Regions from separate parts of the Marinomonas epiphytica genome, predicted to be linked through region 3. Evidence: predicted binding sites of a transcription regulator. Region 3 holds the regulator's gene; each other region holds the start of a gene.
What was found. Region 3 encodes FliA, which starts transcription of late flagellar genes. Its sites were predicted from a motif close to CTAAAGTTNNNNNNNNNNCNGCCGATA; they were not measured.
Positions count from the first base shown of each region.

Region 1: the regulator FliA is predicted to act here: its motif matches at 2,722-2,748, upstream of ACYVGZ_RS02625 (flagellin N-terminal helical domain-containing protein).
Region 2: the regulator FliA is predicted to act here: its motif matches at 1,284-1,310, upstream of flgK (flagellar hook-associated protein FlgK).

Region 1 is NZ_BAAGVX010000004.1:157,963-162,797, forward strand. Features, by position in the region: gene ACYVGZ_RS02620 (flagellin N-terminal helical domain-containing protein) at 1-646, opposite strand, end outside; gene ACYVGZ_RS02625 (flagellin N-terminal helical domain-containing protein) at 1,664-2,548, opposite strand; gene ACYVGZ_RS02630 (HD-GYP domain-containing protein) at 2,870-4,447, opposite strand; gene ACYVGZ_RS02635 (hypothetical protein) at 4,471-4,620, opposite strand; gene flgL (flagellar hook-associated protein FlgL) at 4,644-4,835, opposite strand, start outside.
Region 2 is NZ_BAAGVX010000004.1:164,719-169,553, forward strand. Features, by position in the region: gene flgK (flagellar hook-associated protein FlgK) at 1-1,232, opposite strand, end outside; gene flgJ (flagellar assembly peptidoglycan hydrolase FlgJ) at 1,334-2,296, opposite strand; gene ACYVGZ_RS02655 (flagellar basal body P-ring protein FlgI) at 2,305-3,396, opposite strand; gene ACYVGZ_RS02660 (flagellar basal body L-ring protein FlgH) at 3,441-4,304, opposite strand; gene flgG (flagellar basal-body rod protein FlgG) at 4,322-4,835, opposite strand, start outside.
Region 3 is NZ_BAAGVX010000026.1:307,830-312,664, forward strand. Features, by position in the region: gene flhA (flagellar biosynthesis protein FlhA) at 1-818, shown strand, start outside; gene flhF (flagellar biosynthesis protein FlhF) at 917-2,224, shown strand; gene ACYVGZ_RS06540 (RNA polymerase sigma factor FliA) at 2,316-3,053, shown strand; gene ACYVGZ_RS06545 (chemotaxis response regulator CheY) at 3,109-3,489, shown strand; gene ACYVGZ_RS06550 (protein phosphatase CheZ) at 3,499-4,281, shown strand; gene ACYVGZ_RS06555 (chemotaxis protein CheA) at 4,294-4,835, shown strand, end outside.

The DNA of each region.
Region 1 (4,835 bases), on a different contig from region 3:
CTGCAATCATGCTATCTAGGATGGCAATCATACTTTGAGCGTTAGTAACTGACGAAACAGATGCTGAATCAGCCGTTACCTGAGTCGTAGCTCCTGCAGACAAACCTGTCATAGTGAAACCACCAGTCGTAGCAAGGTCAATAGAATCGTTAATACCACCCTTCGTCAAGCTGAAACTGATCGTTTGGTTAGCATCTGCACCTACCTGGAAGATACCTTCAAAAGTACCATCTAAAAGGTTAGCACCACCAAAGGTGGTATCAGAAGCAATACGGTTAATCTCGGTAGAAAGCTGAGATACCTCTTGTTGCAATGCTAAACGGTCTTCATCTGAGTTCGAGCCATTTGCTGACTGAATAGACAAAGTACGCATACGTTGCAACATCTCTGTTGTTTCGTTCAAGGCACCCTCAGCCGTTTGTGCTAAAGAGATACCATCGTTCGCGTTTCGTACAGATTGGTTTAGGCCATTAATCTGAGAAGTCAAACGGTTAGAAATTTGTAAACCTGCTGCATCATCCGCTGCGCTATTGATACGCAAACCAGAAGACAATCGTTGGAATGAAGTATCCAAAGATCGACTAGAGCCCATTAACTGACGTTGTGCATTGGTAGACGAAGTATTCGTATTTACGTAAAGAGCCATTATAGCCTCCTAGAGTTTCATCATTCTGCGCATTTAATTGCAGATCGTAATTTAGTTATCGGTCTTCATTTTAAGACCTTTAACAATTTTTGAATTTATTTTCCGCCTAGCGGCAAAAACACTCCGCAAAAGAGGAAAAAAATTACCGTAACTAATTGTCTTAATTAGCTTTTGACTCTTTTAAAATCAAGAAAAAGAAATCTCAAAAAACTGTTTTTCACATGCTTTTCGCTGCTTAGAAAACCTCTTTCTTCACTTATGAGCAGAGCTCACCACATGGGGCTATCTCAACCTCATTTATCAAAAGGTGGAATGCTCCCCTTTTCTTAGTCCGTATTTCGTCCTCCTTATTCATAAAACATGTGATAAAACGACCTTATAAAAATTTCAGGCGAACGAACGCCTAACCTAACGCATTCAAAAGAAACTCTTCTTTTGAATGCCGCAATGCAACCTTCCTGGTTAAAGAGCAACAAGTATGAACACAGACAAGAAGTAAGTATTCACACACTAAAAAGAGTATAAATTCTGGGCTACTAACATTTTTTCCCTGGGTGCCAAAAAACCACGACATAACAAATCAGCAACAAGCCTTCGGAGTAGTGGACACCACTAAGCAAAAGACGCTGAAGCACTACCCCTCAAACCATAGCCATAGCGATTCTCACCCAACAGGCGTCATTATCTAGAGTGACCACTCGCCACCCATGCAACTACACCTGAGCTAAATCACAGTCGTATTTAATAGACATACCCTGACGGTCAATTAATGCATCGTCATACCTCTTACTCACCTCATTCAAAGTGACCAAAAACGGCCACAAATACCGATTTAAAAACCAAGCTTTTCTACAAAAACGAAAAAAGCCGGATGATCTCTCATCCGGCTAAAAGCCACCTCTAGGAGAGAGAAGTGACTTAAATTCGAGCAAAACTCGAAAAACAGTTATCTAGCGGCACTCTTTTGCCGCTGTAGCTTGCTTGTGCTACAAAAAGATTAATTCAATTCTTATACTATTAATTTCCTAATAACGATAAGGCTGCTTGAGGGCGCTGGTTCGCCTGAGCTAGGATCGTACTACTTGCTTGTTGTAATATCTGGGCGCTGGTTAAGGCCGCAGTTTCTTCTGCGAAATCAGCATCTCGGATTCGTGCCCGAGCCGCGGCCACATTCTCAGAAATATTACTCAAGTTACTGATCGTAGAACTAAAGCGGTTTTGTACCGCACCTAATTCCGCACGCTTAGAGTCGATGGCCGAAATCATCTCATCGACAATACTAATCATACTTTGCGCATTCGCTGCGGTTGATACCGAAGCTGTGGATGTTGTCAATTGCGTCGATGACTGACTAGACAAGCCAGACATAGTGAATCCATTGTTTGTTTGGTAATCGATGGAGTTAGCCCCCCCACCAAACCTTAAAGTAAAACTAATGGTTTGATTTGCATCCGCCCCAACTTGGAAAGTACCATCATAAGTTCCGTTCAATAGGTTACGGCCACCAAATGTGGTTGTATCTGCAATACGGTTAATTTCTTGAGACAATTGCGCTAACTCTTCTTGTAGAGCAAGTCGATCTTTATCCGTATTTGACGAGTTCGCCGCTTGAATAGATAAGGTTCTCATTCGTTGTAGCATTTCTGTTGACTCGTCTAGCGCCCCTTCCGCTGTCTGCGCTAGGGAAATACCGTCGTTGGCATTACGAACCGCCTGGTTCAAGCCATTGATTTGAGATGTCAAACGATCTGAAATTTGTAGGCCTGCTGCATCATCCGCAGCACTGTTGATACGTTGACCTGAAGATAAGCGCTGAAACGCTGTATCTAAAGAATTTGATGAGTGCATTAACTGCCTTTGGGCATTCAATGACGACACGTTAGTGTTAACATATAAAGACATTTTCTTCTCTCCTAAGAATAATATTAAACGCCCTAACCTTTTGATTTAATTAGTTATTTGGTTATGTTGCGCTTAATTTAGTTATCGACACTCTAGTATCGATCTTTAATTTTTTTTTCACTTTTTCGCAAATTTATTTTTTATTATTAGCACGATAAAGTGTGTAATTAGGATATCGATCTGAAGAGATAAAACTTTAGAAAAATTATTTAGGAGGGACTTAAAAAAACAAAAAAACCTATTATTACAATTAGTTAAGAAACTAAAAAGTTTAATGCGGATTCGGCTGTACGAGCCAAAAGAGGAAAGTGATAGAGAAAGCTATAAGTGATTAAGAAGAGAAAGGTTGAGCGTGCTTGGTAAAACCTCTCTCACAATAGAAAGATCTTCTCCTTGAGCAAGCAGCTTGTCCAGCTCAATATCAGTTGCCGATATAAGAGCTTTGTTGTTTAGACTATAAACCAGTCGAACCTTCGAAGGCCTCTGATCTTTATTGAGAGTTAGCACAAACCCAACTCGACCATTTGAAAGCTCAACACAAGCACCTAATGGGATTGCCCCTAGGTGTTTTAAAAACGACCATAACAACGCTTTATCAAAGGCTTTTTCAGCTTCTTCTTTTAAAATAGAACGCGCTTTGGCAAGACCGATGGCTTCTTTATGACCTTGCTTTGAAATAATCGAATCATAAGCATCCAATATGGCGGCGATCTTTCCATAGTTAGAAATCTCAGTTCCCTGTTTACCTTCGGGGTAGCCACTCCCATCCACTTTTTCATGATGATCAAATAACATTTGATATACAGAAGAAGGAACATCTTCACCTTTTTTCAATGCCTGAGCACCAAAACGAATATGATTTCTAAATAAAGATACTTCATTGTCAGTGAGCTTTTCCGCTTTATTTACAATCGCAGGGGGAAGCTTAAAACGACCTATATCAAACAGTAGACAACCCACTGCTACCTTTACTACTTTATCTTCGTCGAGACGTAAAGCATTCGCAAAACTAATTCCTAGCACACAAACACTAAGAATGTGCTTTTCCAAATAACTCGCAGTACCATCTGCAAGCCTAGCCACCATCAGCGCATTTGGGTTACGCTGCATTGAGCAGATTAGCTTCTGTACATACTGTTGCAGAGTATCAATATTAAAAGCCAACCCCTTGTTCATATTTGTTACTTGATCAACCAGCAATGACCGCCCCTCTTCTAACAGCTTTAGGGCTACATTGATCTCTACATCAAACTTGGTGGGCTCGAGCCTTTCTCGCCGCGCTCTTTTTACAACACTGTCTGTCGAGCTTAAAGTAGGGATGCTGTCATGGGGGTCTAAAACCGGAATTACCTCCTCTACAGCCTCGTGGGAAGATTTTGCATTCGCCTCTTTTTTCTTAGTTTCAGGCTCTTCCATCCCTGCTTTATAGCTGAGAATGTAGTCACGGGTGTGATCGTTCAACTCTTGACGGAAGTACTTGTATAAACTGATATTACGCTTGTGCTTCTCCCGCCATTCTTTTGTCGTGAGCCCCTCATGTAATTTTTTTAGACTTCGGACAGAACGACCATTTGCAAGGGAATAGCAGAGCATTAAAAAACGCTCTTGGGCATCGTATAGCCGTTCACGACGACTATTAAGCAATAAATCATCGTTAAAATAACTATCATAAGGTAAGAAACTGTCATCTAGGACAGGCTTGAGGAAATCTATTGCGACTTGTCGCATGACAATCGCAACAATCCTCTCTTTTGGACCATGTAACTTAATCAAGCGTTTAACACGGGGATTATTTTTAACTTCTTTTTTTATCGCAAAGATGTCCAGAATTTCTTCAACATCAAAATAGCCAACACCTATATCTGCACCAAAGCAGGATTCCATTTTAAATGTTGACATTTAACTCTCTCTCAATTGACCCACTAAATTTGATTAAACAAAGACAGATTACTCACTCTTGCAAACAGCTTTTGTGAGGCGGTAAGAGCTGACTCAGCCATTGCCAAGTCAGAAGCAGCTGCAGCGACATCTATATCTGCACCAAAGCAGGATTCCATTTTAAATGTTGACATTTAACTCTCTCTCAATTGACCCACTAAATTTGATTAAACAAAGACAGATTACTCACTCTTGCAAACAGCTTTTGTGAGGCGGTAAGAGCTGACTCAGCCATTGCCAAGTCAGAAGCAGCTGCAGCGACATCTAAAGACGCAACGTTATTTTGCGCAATCGCATTAGTTAGCTGACTGGCAGAATTAACGCCACTTTTATCTGCAAGAACATTCAT
Region 2 (4,835 bases), on a different contig from region 3:
TAGTCAGAGACGTCACCAAACCTAATATCGACACCTACTTCAGCTACTTGATAAAAACCCTTCTTATCTGTTGCTTGGTTAGTATCAATATAAACCGCACGCTGGGTTAGCTCACCATTTAGGTTTAGAGTTTGAATAAGAAACTCATTCTCTCCTGTTTTTTCTAGTAAATAGGTATCCTTTAGTACTTTATCGGAGGAGCCTGGCGATAACTTAATCTCAAGCTCAGTGCTATCACCTTTATTTTTAGCATCCGCTTGCACTTTCATTTTCGCAAACTCAAAAAGGTCACGACCAAAAATACCATTGGCGTCTACTCCTAAAGCATTCTGCTGATTCATAGCATCTGCAATTGACAAAGCGCTTTGACCAAGCGTTCGATCCGTGTCCACGGCAAAGTCTCTACGGTAATCCACTAAAGCTCCTATTGAGCCTCCTAGATCTTCTGATTTAATCCCGACATCATGGCGGCCAAGATCGATCGTCAATTTAATTCGTTTAGGGTCGAGTGGGTCTGGCTCCATTTGCAACTCAGGGGCTACTTGGCCTAATACAATAGGCTGACCATTCGCTAGAGAGATACCCATCATCCCATCATCGTTAAACTGAGTGGTAATATCCAAGTATTCCGCTATTTGAACAGCCAACACCTCTTGCTGATCTCTCAATTCATTTGCCTCAGAAATAGACATTCCTTCTTGGCGTAAAATCTGATCATTTAAACGCGTTACTTGCTTACTTAAAGAATTTAGATCTGCAATTGAGGCCTCAAGCTGATTATCGACAGATCGGCTTTGATCATCTGCCAATCCAGCTAGAACATTGTACTGGTCAACTAAACTTCTCAAACTGTCGTGCGCAAGGTTCCTTAATGCCGGAGACGCAGGATCATTATTAACCGCTTGGATAGCCTCAAAAGCATCGTTAAAATAATTATTCAATGAGACGCTATCTTCTGCAAGCAGGCCATCAGAGAGTGACATTAATTGATGGTAGGTTTCATAATAAGAATGGCTTGAAGAGTCTGTTCGCACTTGCTCATTCACCATTTTATTCACGACACGGGCAGTATCACGCACCTCAACACCACCAACAGGTGAGCTGTTAGTGTTGGTTCTTTGTCGGCTATAACCTTCCGTATCTACATTGGCTGTATTTTGCCCTGTAGTATTAATTCGGGCATTACTGGCTTGCAGTCCGGATAAGCCAATGGTGTATAAATTTGAGCCCATTGCTCATACCTCAATTTCAAGCTATCTATCGTCGGTTCTATCTTATATAGCTATCGACCTAAACAGAATAAACTTTACTGATAATCAACGTGTCTTAACCGTTATAAGGATTCAATCCACTCGCTCGCCATAATTCGGTTTATTTTTTCAGCGTATTTTGGGTCGGTTGCATAACCACCTTGCTGCAATGAAACCGCAAATTGCTCGGCATCGTCTCCTGCTTGCAAGGCCTTTTGATAACGCTCACTGGTGGTTAAGAAGTTAGCGTAATCATCAAAACTTTCTGAAAACGATTGATAAGCCCTGAATGCAGCTTTCTCTCTTTTAGCAACACCATCTCTAAACTCTAACGTGTTCACTACGGCTCGATCTCCATCCCAACGACTATCTGCTTTAATACCAAACAGGTTAAAGCTAGCACCGCCATCCTCCTTAGCGATGGGGTACTTCCCCCAGCCAGTTTCTAAAGCGGCTTGGGCGAGTACGGCTTTTGGGTTCACACCAATTTTCTCTGCAGCGGCCTTAGCATGAGGCCATAAATTTTCAACAAACTCTTGCGGTGATTGAAACACGACTGATAAGGCAGAAGGAGCACCTTGAGCCTTCTCTACGCCTGCTTCCTCTTGCATCTGATTTTGAACCGCTTCGACAAACTCTTGTGATGCCCGTTTTGCCAAGAATTGAATGCGAGCAAGGTCCTGCTTGGCCACTTGATTCAAAAAGTCGGTATCGTCATGCAAAGCTCTGTTTTGCGAGCTTCCTGCGCCCTGATATTCTCTTATTAACGCATCAGATAAACCAACTCCACCAGACTTGGCCAGTGTTTGCGCCAACTGGGAGTCCATCATTTCTTGGTATTGCTTAGTTTGAGTACTATTAAATAAACTTCCGCCGATGGCTTCATTCGTGCTACGCATGTTTTTCAACAGCATATTGAGAAAAATGGACTCAAACTGTTCAGCCACTTGCTTCAAGGCAGCGTTAGGGTCTTGTTGTGCTTGTGTTTTCAATTGCGATAGAGACGAAAAATCAGCAAAAAAGTCACTATTTGATATGGAGTTCATAAGCTTACCTAAATGACGACTAAATCTGCGTTAATGGCTCCCGCCTGCTTTAAGCCTTCTAAAATAGCCATCACATCTCCCGGTGCCGCCCCCACTTGGTTAACAGCCCGAACAATATCGTTTAGTGATGCACCTGGATCAAAAACGAACATTCGCCCACTGTCGTCATCAATACCCAGGTCTGGAGAGCGTGGCGACAAAATGGTTTCCCCCCCCGTGACCGTACCCTCCTGACCTACTACTGGTGGCACTTCATTAATAGTTACGGTAAGACTGCCATGAGTAACGGCGGCCGGAGAAACCTTAACATGCTGACCTATTATAATAGTCCCTGTTCGAGAATTAATCACAATCCGAGCCCTTTCTTCACCCAGCTCAACTTCTAAGTTTTCCAGAATAGAAAGAAAGGTAACTCTTTGACTTGGGTCTCGAGGAGCGGAAACTCGTATGGATGTTGCATCTAATGTTTTCGCGACACCAGGGCCTAACAGGCTGTTGATTTTATCTGAGACTTGCTTTGCCGTAGTAAAATCAGGGCGATTCAAATTAAACGTCAAGGTATCACCTGTATTAAAACTGCTGGGTACGGCTCGTTCAACACTGGCTCCATTCGGGATTCGACCGACAGTAGGAATATTTAGCGAGTTTCTTGAACCATCAGCACCATTAGTCCCAAGACCGCCCACCACTAGGTTTCCCTGTGCAATGGCGTACACAGCTCCATCAGCCCCTTTCAAAGTCGATAGAAGTAAGGTCCCGCCTCGCAGGCTACTTGAATTGCCGATTGAAGATACGGTGACATCAATATTTTGGCCTGGCTTGGAAAAAGGCGGTAAAGTTGCAGTTAAAGAAACAGCCGCCACGTTATCGGATGAGGCATTCACACCTTCAGGCAAAGTCACACCAAATTTCGACAACATACTGGTAAAGCTCTGATCCGTAAAAGCCGTACTGTCTCCCGTACCATTAAGCCCTATCACCAAGCCATAACCAAACAGCTGATTATCACGAACCCCTTGCACAGTCGCGATATCTTTCAGTCGTTCAGCCTGAATAACGCTCGAAAAGCAGGCGATTAAGAATATCAATATTTGTTTCATCGTCTCACCTATAAAGCCAAAGCTTTTAAATCATCCTATTACCACTAATACGGCATATCACTGGAATTAAGTAAACGACTTACCCAGCCTTGTTCGCTGCCAGCAGCCACATCGCCTGTACCTGAATAGGTAATTCTGGCATCTGCCACTCGTTCAGACTCAACTGTATTATCTGGCGAGATATCCTGTCGTCTAACCACCCCAGAAAAGCGAATATACTCATCCCCCTGGTTTAGCCTAAGCCACTTCTCTCCTCTTACCGCCAACAAACCATTTGGGTAGACTTTAAATACCGTAACAGAAATAGTACCACTTAAACTGTTGTTCTGGTTTGCCGACGCGTTCCCAGAAAAGTCCGTTCCTTGCTGGGGGACTGCGGTGTCCAAGCGAAGTTCTTCTCCTAATACCGTTGGGTTCTCCAAAGTCGCAGAGGATGATTTAGACACAGTCGCTGCGTTTGCTTTGGTCGAAGTAGTGGTTTCATTCAGATTAATGGTCAGAATATCCCCTACACGACTTGCTTTCTGGTCTCCAAAGAAAATGTCTCCCATACCCGTTTTATAAATACCGCCTGTTGGCGCCTCAAACGGTTGCAACCCATTTGGATATACTGGAGCATAATATGGATCATCAGCTTGGATAGCTTGCTGAATATTCGGACCATTTAACGGGTCATCTGGGTCAGGAACATAGCCTTTACGAGGTGCTTCAGGCTCTTCCTCTTCGGCACTATCTTCGTCTTCGTCAGGGTCTTCGCCATCTGTTACTGCATCAATAACAGCATCCGTTGCGGCATTCGCCACCCCTTGTGCAGCAGCATTGGCTAAAGACTGCTCATCAATATCCCAAGACAAACAGCCAGTTAGCATTAAGTTCAGTGCAACAAGTAGGGTTAATTTAATCTTCATTCCATTTCACGCATTATTTAAAGCTGTTGAATAGCAAAACTCATCATACCATCTGCAGAGGCAATGACTTTAGAGTTCATTTCATAAGCTCGTTGAGTCGTGATCATATTAACCAACTCTTCTATAGAGTTCACGTTCGAAGACTCCAACATGCCTTGCCCTAAACGGCCTAATGAGTCCGTGCCTGGTGCTCCAACAATAGCGGGTCCACTGGCATTCGTTTCTGCAAAAATATTTTGCCCTAATGAATCTAGCCCAGTCGGATTTACAAAACCTGCAATGTTAATAACACCCACTTCTTGCGCTTCTGCTTGACCAGGCTTAGAAACGGACACCACGCCATCGTCGGAAACAAACACTTCCAAGGCGTCATTATCAATTGTGATCCCAGGCTCCACCAGCATACCATTTGACGTGACTAGCTGGCCTTGACTATTAAGCTGGAAGCTTCCATCACGGGTATAGGCAATAGTACCATCTGGTTGCAATACTTGAAAAAAACCTTGCCCTTGAATCGCAATATCTAGTTGG
Region 3 (4,835 bases):
CAGAAGTGCACCCAGATAAAGACCTTGCTATCGACCCGGGGCAAGTGTTTGGCAAAATTGACGGTATTGCAGGTAAAGACCCATCATTTGGTTTGGATGCTGTTTGGATTGACCCCAAAAAACGTGATCAAGCGCAAACCTATGGCTATACCGTTGTGGATGTCAGTACAGTGGTGGCGACTCATATTAATCAGATTATGCATAAACATGCTTATGAATTGATTGGTCATGATGAGGTGCAACAATTGTTGACCTTGTTGAAACAGTATAATCCTAAATTAGCCGAAGAATTAGTACCTAATGCGGTCCCACTAAATGTTCTGTTGAAAGTGCTGCAAAATTTATTGATTGAGGGTGTGCCTTTGCGGGATATGCGGACAATCGCTGAGGCGATAATGGGTGTTCAGCCAAAAACTCAAGACCCGATGATTTTGACGGCCGCCGTTAGGGTTTCTTTGTCGCGTTTGATTATTCAAACCCTTGCTGATGGTGTCGAAGAGATTCCGGTACTGACTCTAGAGCCACAATTGGAAAAAATGTTAATGCAGACAGTTCAGCAAAGTCAGCAGTCCGGTATCAAAAATGAAGAAGCACTTATTTTAGAACCTCAAATGGCAGAACAATTGCAGGCTTCTTTGAAACAGTCTGCAGAACAGCAAGAAGCTATGGGGAATACCCCAATCTTGATTGTTTCGGCGCCCATACGCCCTATGCTGGCGCGTTTTATGCGTTATGGCATGGTGAATATGTCGGTTTTATCCTACCAAGAGGTGCCAGATCATAAGCGAATTACAGTGGTGGGGGCTATTGGCCAATAGTATCTTTATATTGAGGTGATTTACTGGCTATATTTATCATAACCTTTCGGGTAAGCTATGGATTTGTAAGAAGAATAATGGGAAGGATAAAATAATTCATGCAAATTAGGCGGTTTCGAGCACCTGACATGCGACAAGCGATACGTAAAGTACGTGATGCCGTAGGGCCAGATGCTGTCATTTTGTCTAATCAGCGGCTCTCTACTGGTGAAATAGAGATAGTGGCTGCATTAGACTACGACGGCTCCTTGCCTTCTAGTTTGTCGACGCCTAAAAAAGATATTCCTACTCCTCCTCTCACACCTGATTCCCAAGTGAGTTCTTCTACACAGGATGAATACCGTCAACGCATAGAAAGTGCGAAACAACTAAAAAATCCGCAACCGGAAGAGACTAAAGCTACTCCCCAGGAACCCCGTGAAGCGACATACCGCTTTGAAATGCCTGACATAGAGCCTGATCATGAAGATCCAGTTGTCGAAGAAGCGCTGTCTTTGCGCCAGAATGCTCAAAGTCAGCAACTAAAAGAGATGGAAGAAGAGCTTCAGCGAGTTAGAAGCTTGCTCGAACAAAGTCAAAGTGCAAAGAATTCTGATGCCAAACGTTCTCCAGTTGAATCTCAAGCGAAAGAAAAGTTAAAAAAATTAGGGTTGTCTGACTTTGTTATTTCAAGGCTATTAGATGACATTGAATTGCGAGGTCGCGAAGATGATTGGAATCGTTTACTTGCTCATCTCGCGGATTACATTCCAGTCCGCTCGCAGTCTTCTGAGCTAAGTGGTTGTTTGGCTTTTATGGGGCCCACAGGCGTGGGTAAAACGACTTCAATTGGTAAAATTGCAGCCCAGCATGTTTTGAAGCATGGTCCTGATAGTGTGGTGCTTATTACGACTGATACCTATCGTATCGCAGCCCACGAACAACTTAGAACCTTTGGTAGGATTTTAAATGTTGCTGTAGAAGTTGTAAGTGAATATTCAGATTTAAATGAAGTGTTGGCTAAATATGCTAACTACTCATTAGTTCTTATTGATACGGCTGGTATGAATCCTAGAGATTCAAACTTAGAGCGCCAGTTATTGATGATGAAACGCGCTCGCGCCAATGTTCGTAAATTGCTGGTGCTCCCTTGTACAAGTCAAAGGCAGGTCTTAAAAACCGTTGTTGATGTTTACTCTCAGATTCAGCTAGATGGCTGTGTATTAAGTAAAGTAGACGAGTCTGCTTCTCTAGGAGAAGCGATTAGTGTGGTAGTTGAAGAAGGTCTACCAGTTGTTTATATTGCAGATGGGCAACGTATACCTGATGATATTGAGCCAGCTCGTGCTCATAACATAATTAGCCGTGCTGTTTATACAGCAGAGCACTATAGTCAGCTTTATGGGGCGTTAAAGTACGGTAGTTAGTTAAGAAATGTTATTACTAATAGGCGCACTATAGGTTTATATTATAAAGTAAGAACAGTCTCTAAAGTGGACAGGATAATGAGCATATATAATGTTAAGCAGTAATGGATACAACACATACGGTAAAAAAGCGACGCTTTCAGTGGATGCGATTGTTGATCAGTATGCTTATTTAGTGAAAAAAATTGCTTTTCATTTATTAGCTCGTTTGCCTGATAGCGTGGATGTAGATGATCTAATACAGGCCGGTATGATGGGGTTGATTGAAGCGTATAAACGTTTCGAATCGACCAAGGGGGCAAGCTTTGAAACCTATGCAGGTATTCGTATTCGTGGCTCTATAATGGACGAGGTGCGTAAGTCAGATTGGGCGCCACGTTCCGTGCGTAAAAATGGTCGTGCTGTTAATAATGCGATTAAAGAGCTTGAAGCAAAAACTGGCAGAGACGTGACTGATATGGAAGTAGCTGCCCATATGGGGATTTCCATCGAAGAATATCACGACATTATTCACTCTAATATGTCTTCGCAATTATTTAGCTATGAAGAAATGCTAGATTCAGAAGGTGGACACTTAGATGAAGCGGCGACAAGTAATGACAGCTCACCTTACAGCCTAGTGGAAGATAATGGTTTTCAGGTTCAGCTTGCAAAAGAAATCGATGGTTTACCTGAAAGAGAAAAAATGGTTCTGTCTTTGTACTACAATGACGAACTAAACCTAAAAGAAATTGGCGCTGTTTTGGGCGTCAGCGAATCTAGAGTTAGCCAAATTCATAGCCAAGCGGCTATGAGATTACGTTCTAGATTAACGGATTGGCGAGATTAATTTATGAGTTGTAAGAGATTACCTTTAGGGTACGGAGGTTGCATTGGATAAGAACATGAAAATCCTGATTGTTGATGATTTCTCAACTATGAGAAGGATTATCAAGAATCTTTTGAGGGATTTAGGTTTCACCAACACAGTAGAGGCGGATGATGGTGTGACGGCTTTGCCAATTCTACAAACAGGCTCTATAGACTTTCTTGTTACTGATTGGAATATGCCAGGTATGACAGGAATAGACTTGCTAAGGGCGGTTAGAGCAGATGAAAAGTTAAAAAGTACTCCTGTATTAATGGTCACAGCAGAAGCGAAGCGTGATCAAATCATCGCTGCGGCTCAAGCAGGTGTGAACGGTTATGTTGTAAAGCCTTTCACTGCTGTGGCATTAAAAGAAAAGATTGAGAAAATATTTGAGCGAATTGACGCGACTAAGTAGGTGACTCTAATGACGGATAAGTTAGGCGCTGGACTTGGCGACTTTGAAAATTTAGTAAAGGATGGCGCTTCTGATCTGGTTGGGCGTATAGAAAGTGGTGATTTTTCCGGTGCGATCAAGATCATTCAAGAATTGAGTGAGGCACGCCATAATAGTTTTTATAACGAAGTAGGGCTGTTAACACGTAGTTTGCACGATGCGATCCGTGATTTTACATTTGATGCGGTTGAACTCCAGGCAGCAGACAATGATACCGCATCTAAAATCACCGATGCCTCAGACCGTTTAACTTACGTTATTGAAATGACTAACTCAGCGGCTAATAAAACCATGGATATGGTGGATAGCAGTCTACCCGTTGCCGGTGAGTTGCAGGCTCAGGCAAAAGATTTACGCAAGGATTGGGGCCGACTCATTCAAAGAGATCTAACGCCGCAAGAATTTCGTGAGCTGTATAAAAGAATAGATGCTTTCCTTGCTTACACGGATGACAGTGCGACAACCCTACATACTAATTTAAATACTATTTTACTAGAGCAAGGGTACCAAGATCTTACTGGTCAGGTGATTACTCGAGTAAATACGCTTATTCGTGAAGTGGAAGAAAAGCTAGTGCATCTGGTTGCAGTGGCTGGTCGTGTAGACAGTATTTCCGGCATAGAACATGAAAGAAAAGAAACGGAAGTGGATGACTCTCGCGGACATGGCCCTGCCATTAAAAAAGACAATAACCCAGAAATATTAAATAACCAAGATGAAGTCGACGATTTACTGTCGAGCTTAGGTTTCTAAAAGGGGCTGAGGATGAGTTTCGAGGTCGATGAAGAAATTTTACAAGATTTTCTCGTAGAAGCAGGGGAAATACTTGAGCAGTTATCAGAGCAGTTGGTTGATTTGGAGCAAAACCCAGATGACAACGCTTTACTTAACGCTATTTTTCGTGGCTTCCATACGGTAAAAGGTGGAGCCGGTTTCTTACAGCTAACTGCGCTTGTTGATTGTTGTCATTATGCTGAGAACGTTTTCGATATTCTACGCAACGGTCAGCGTCAAGTAGATGCCGACCTAATGGATATTGTGCTGCGTGCGCTTGATGCCGTTAACGAAATGTTTGAAACGGTGCGTGCTGGTGGCGAACCTGAAAAAGCCGACCCTGAACTTATTTCAGCCCTAAGTGTTTATGCCCAACCCCCTAGTGAAGAGGAACTGGCTGGCGAAAGTGAAAGTGAGGGTGAAAGCACGGAGCTTGAAGAGCCTGAAGAAGCAAGTCTGGATAATGACGAGTCTAGCAATGCGGGTGAAACAGAGGAAGCTAGCATAACGGATGATCACTTTGAGTCGTTATT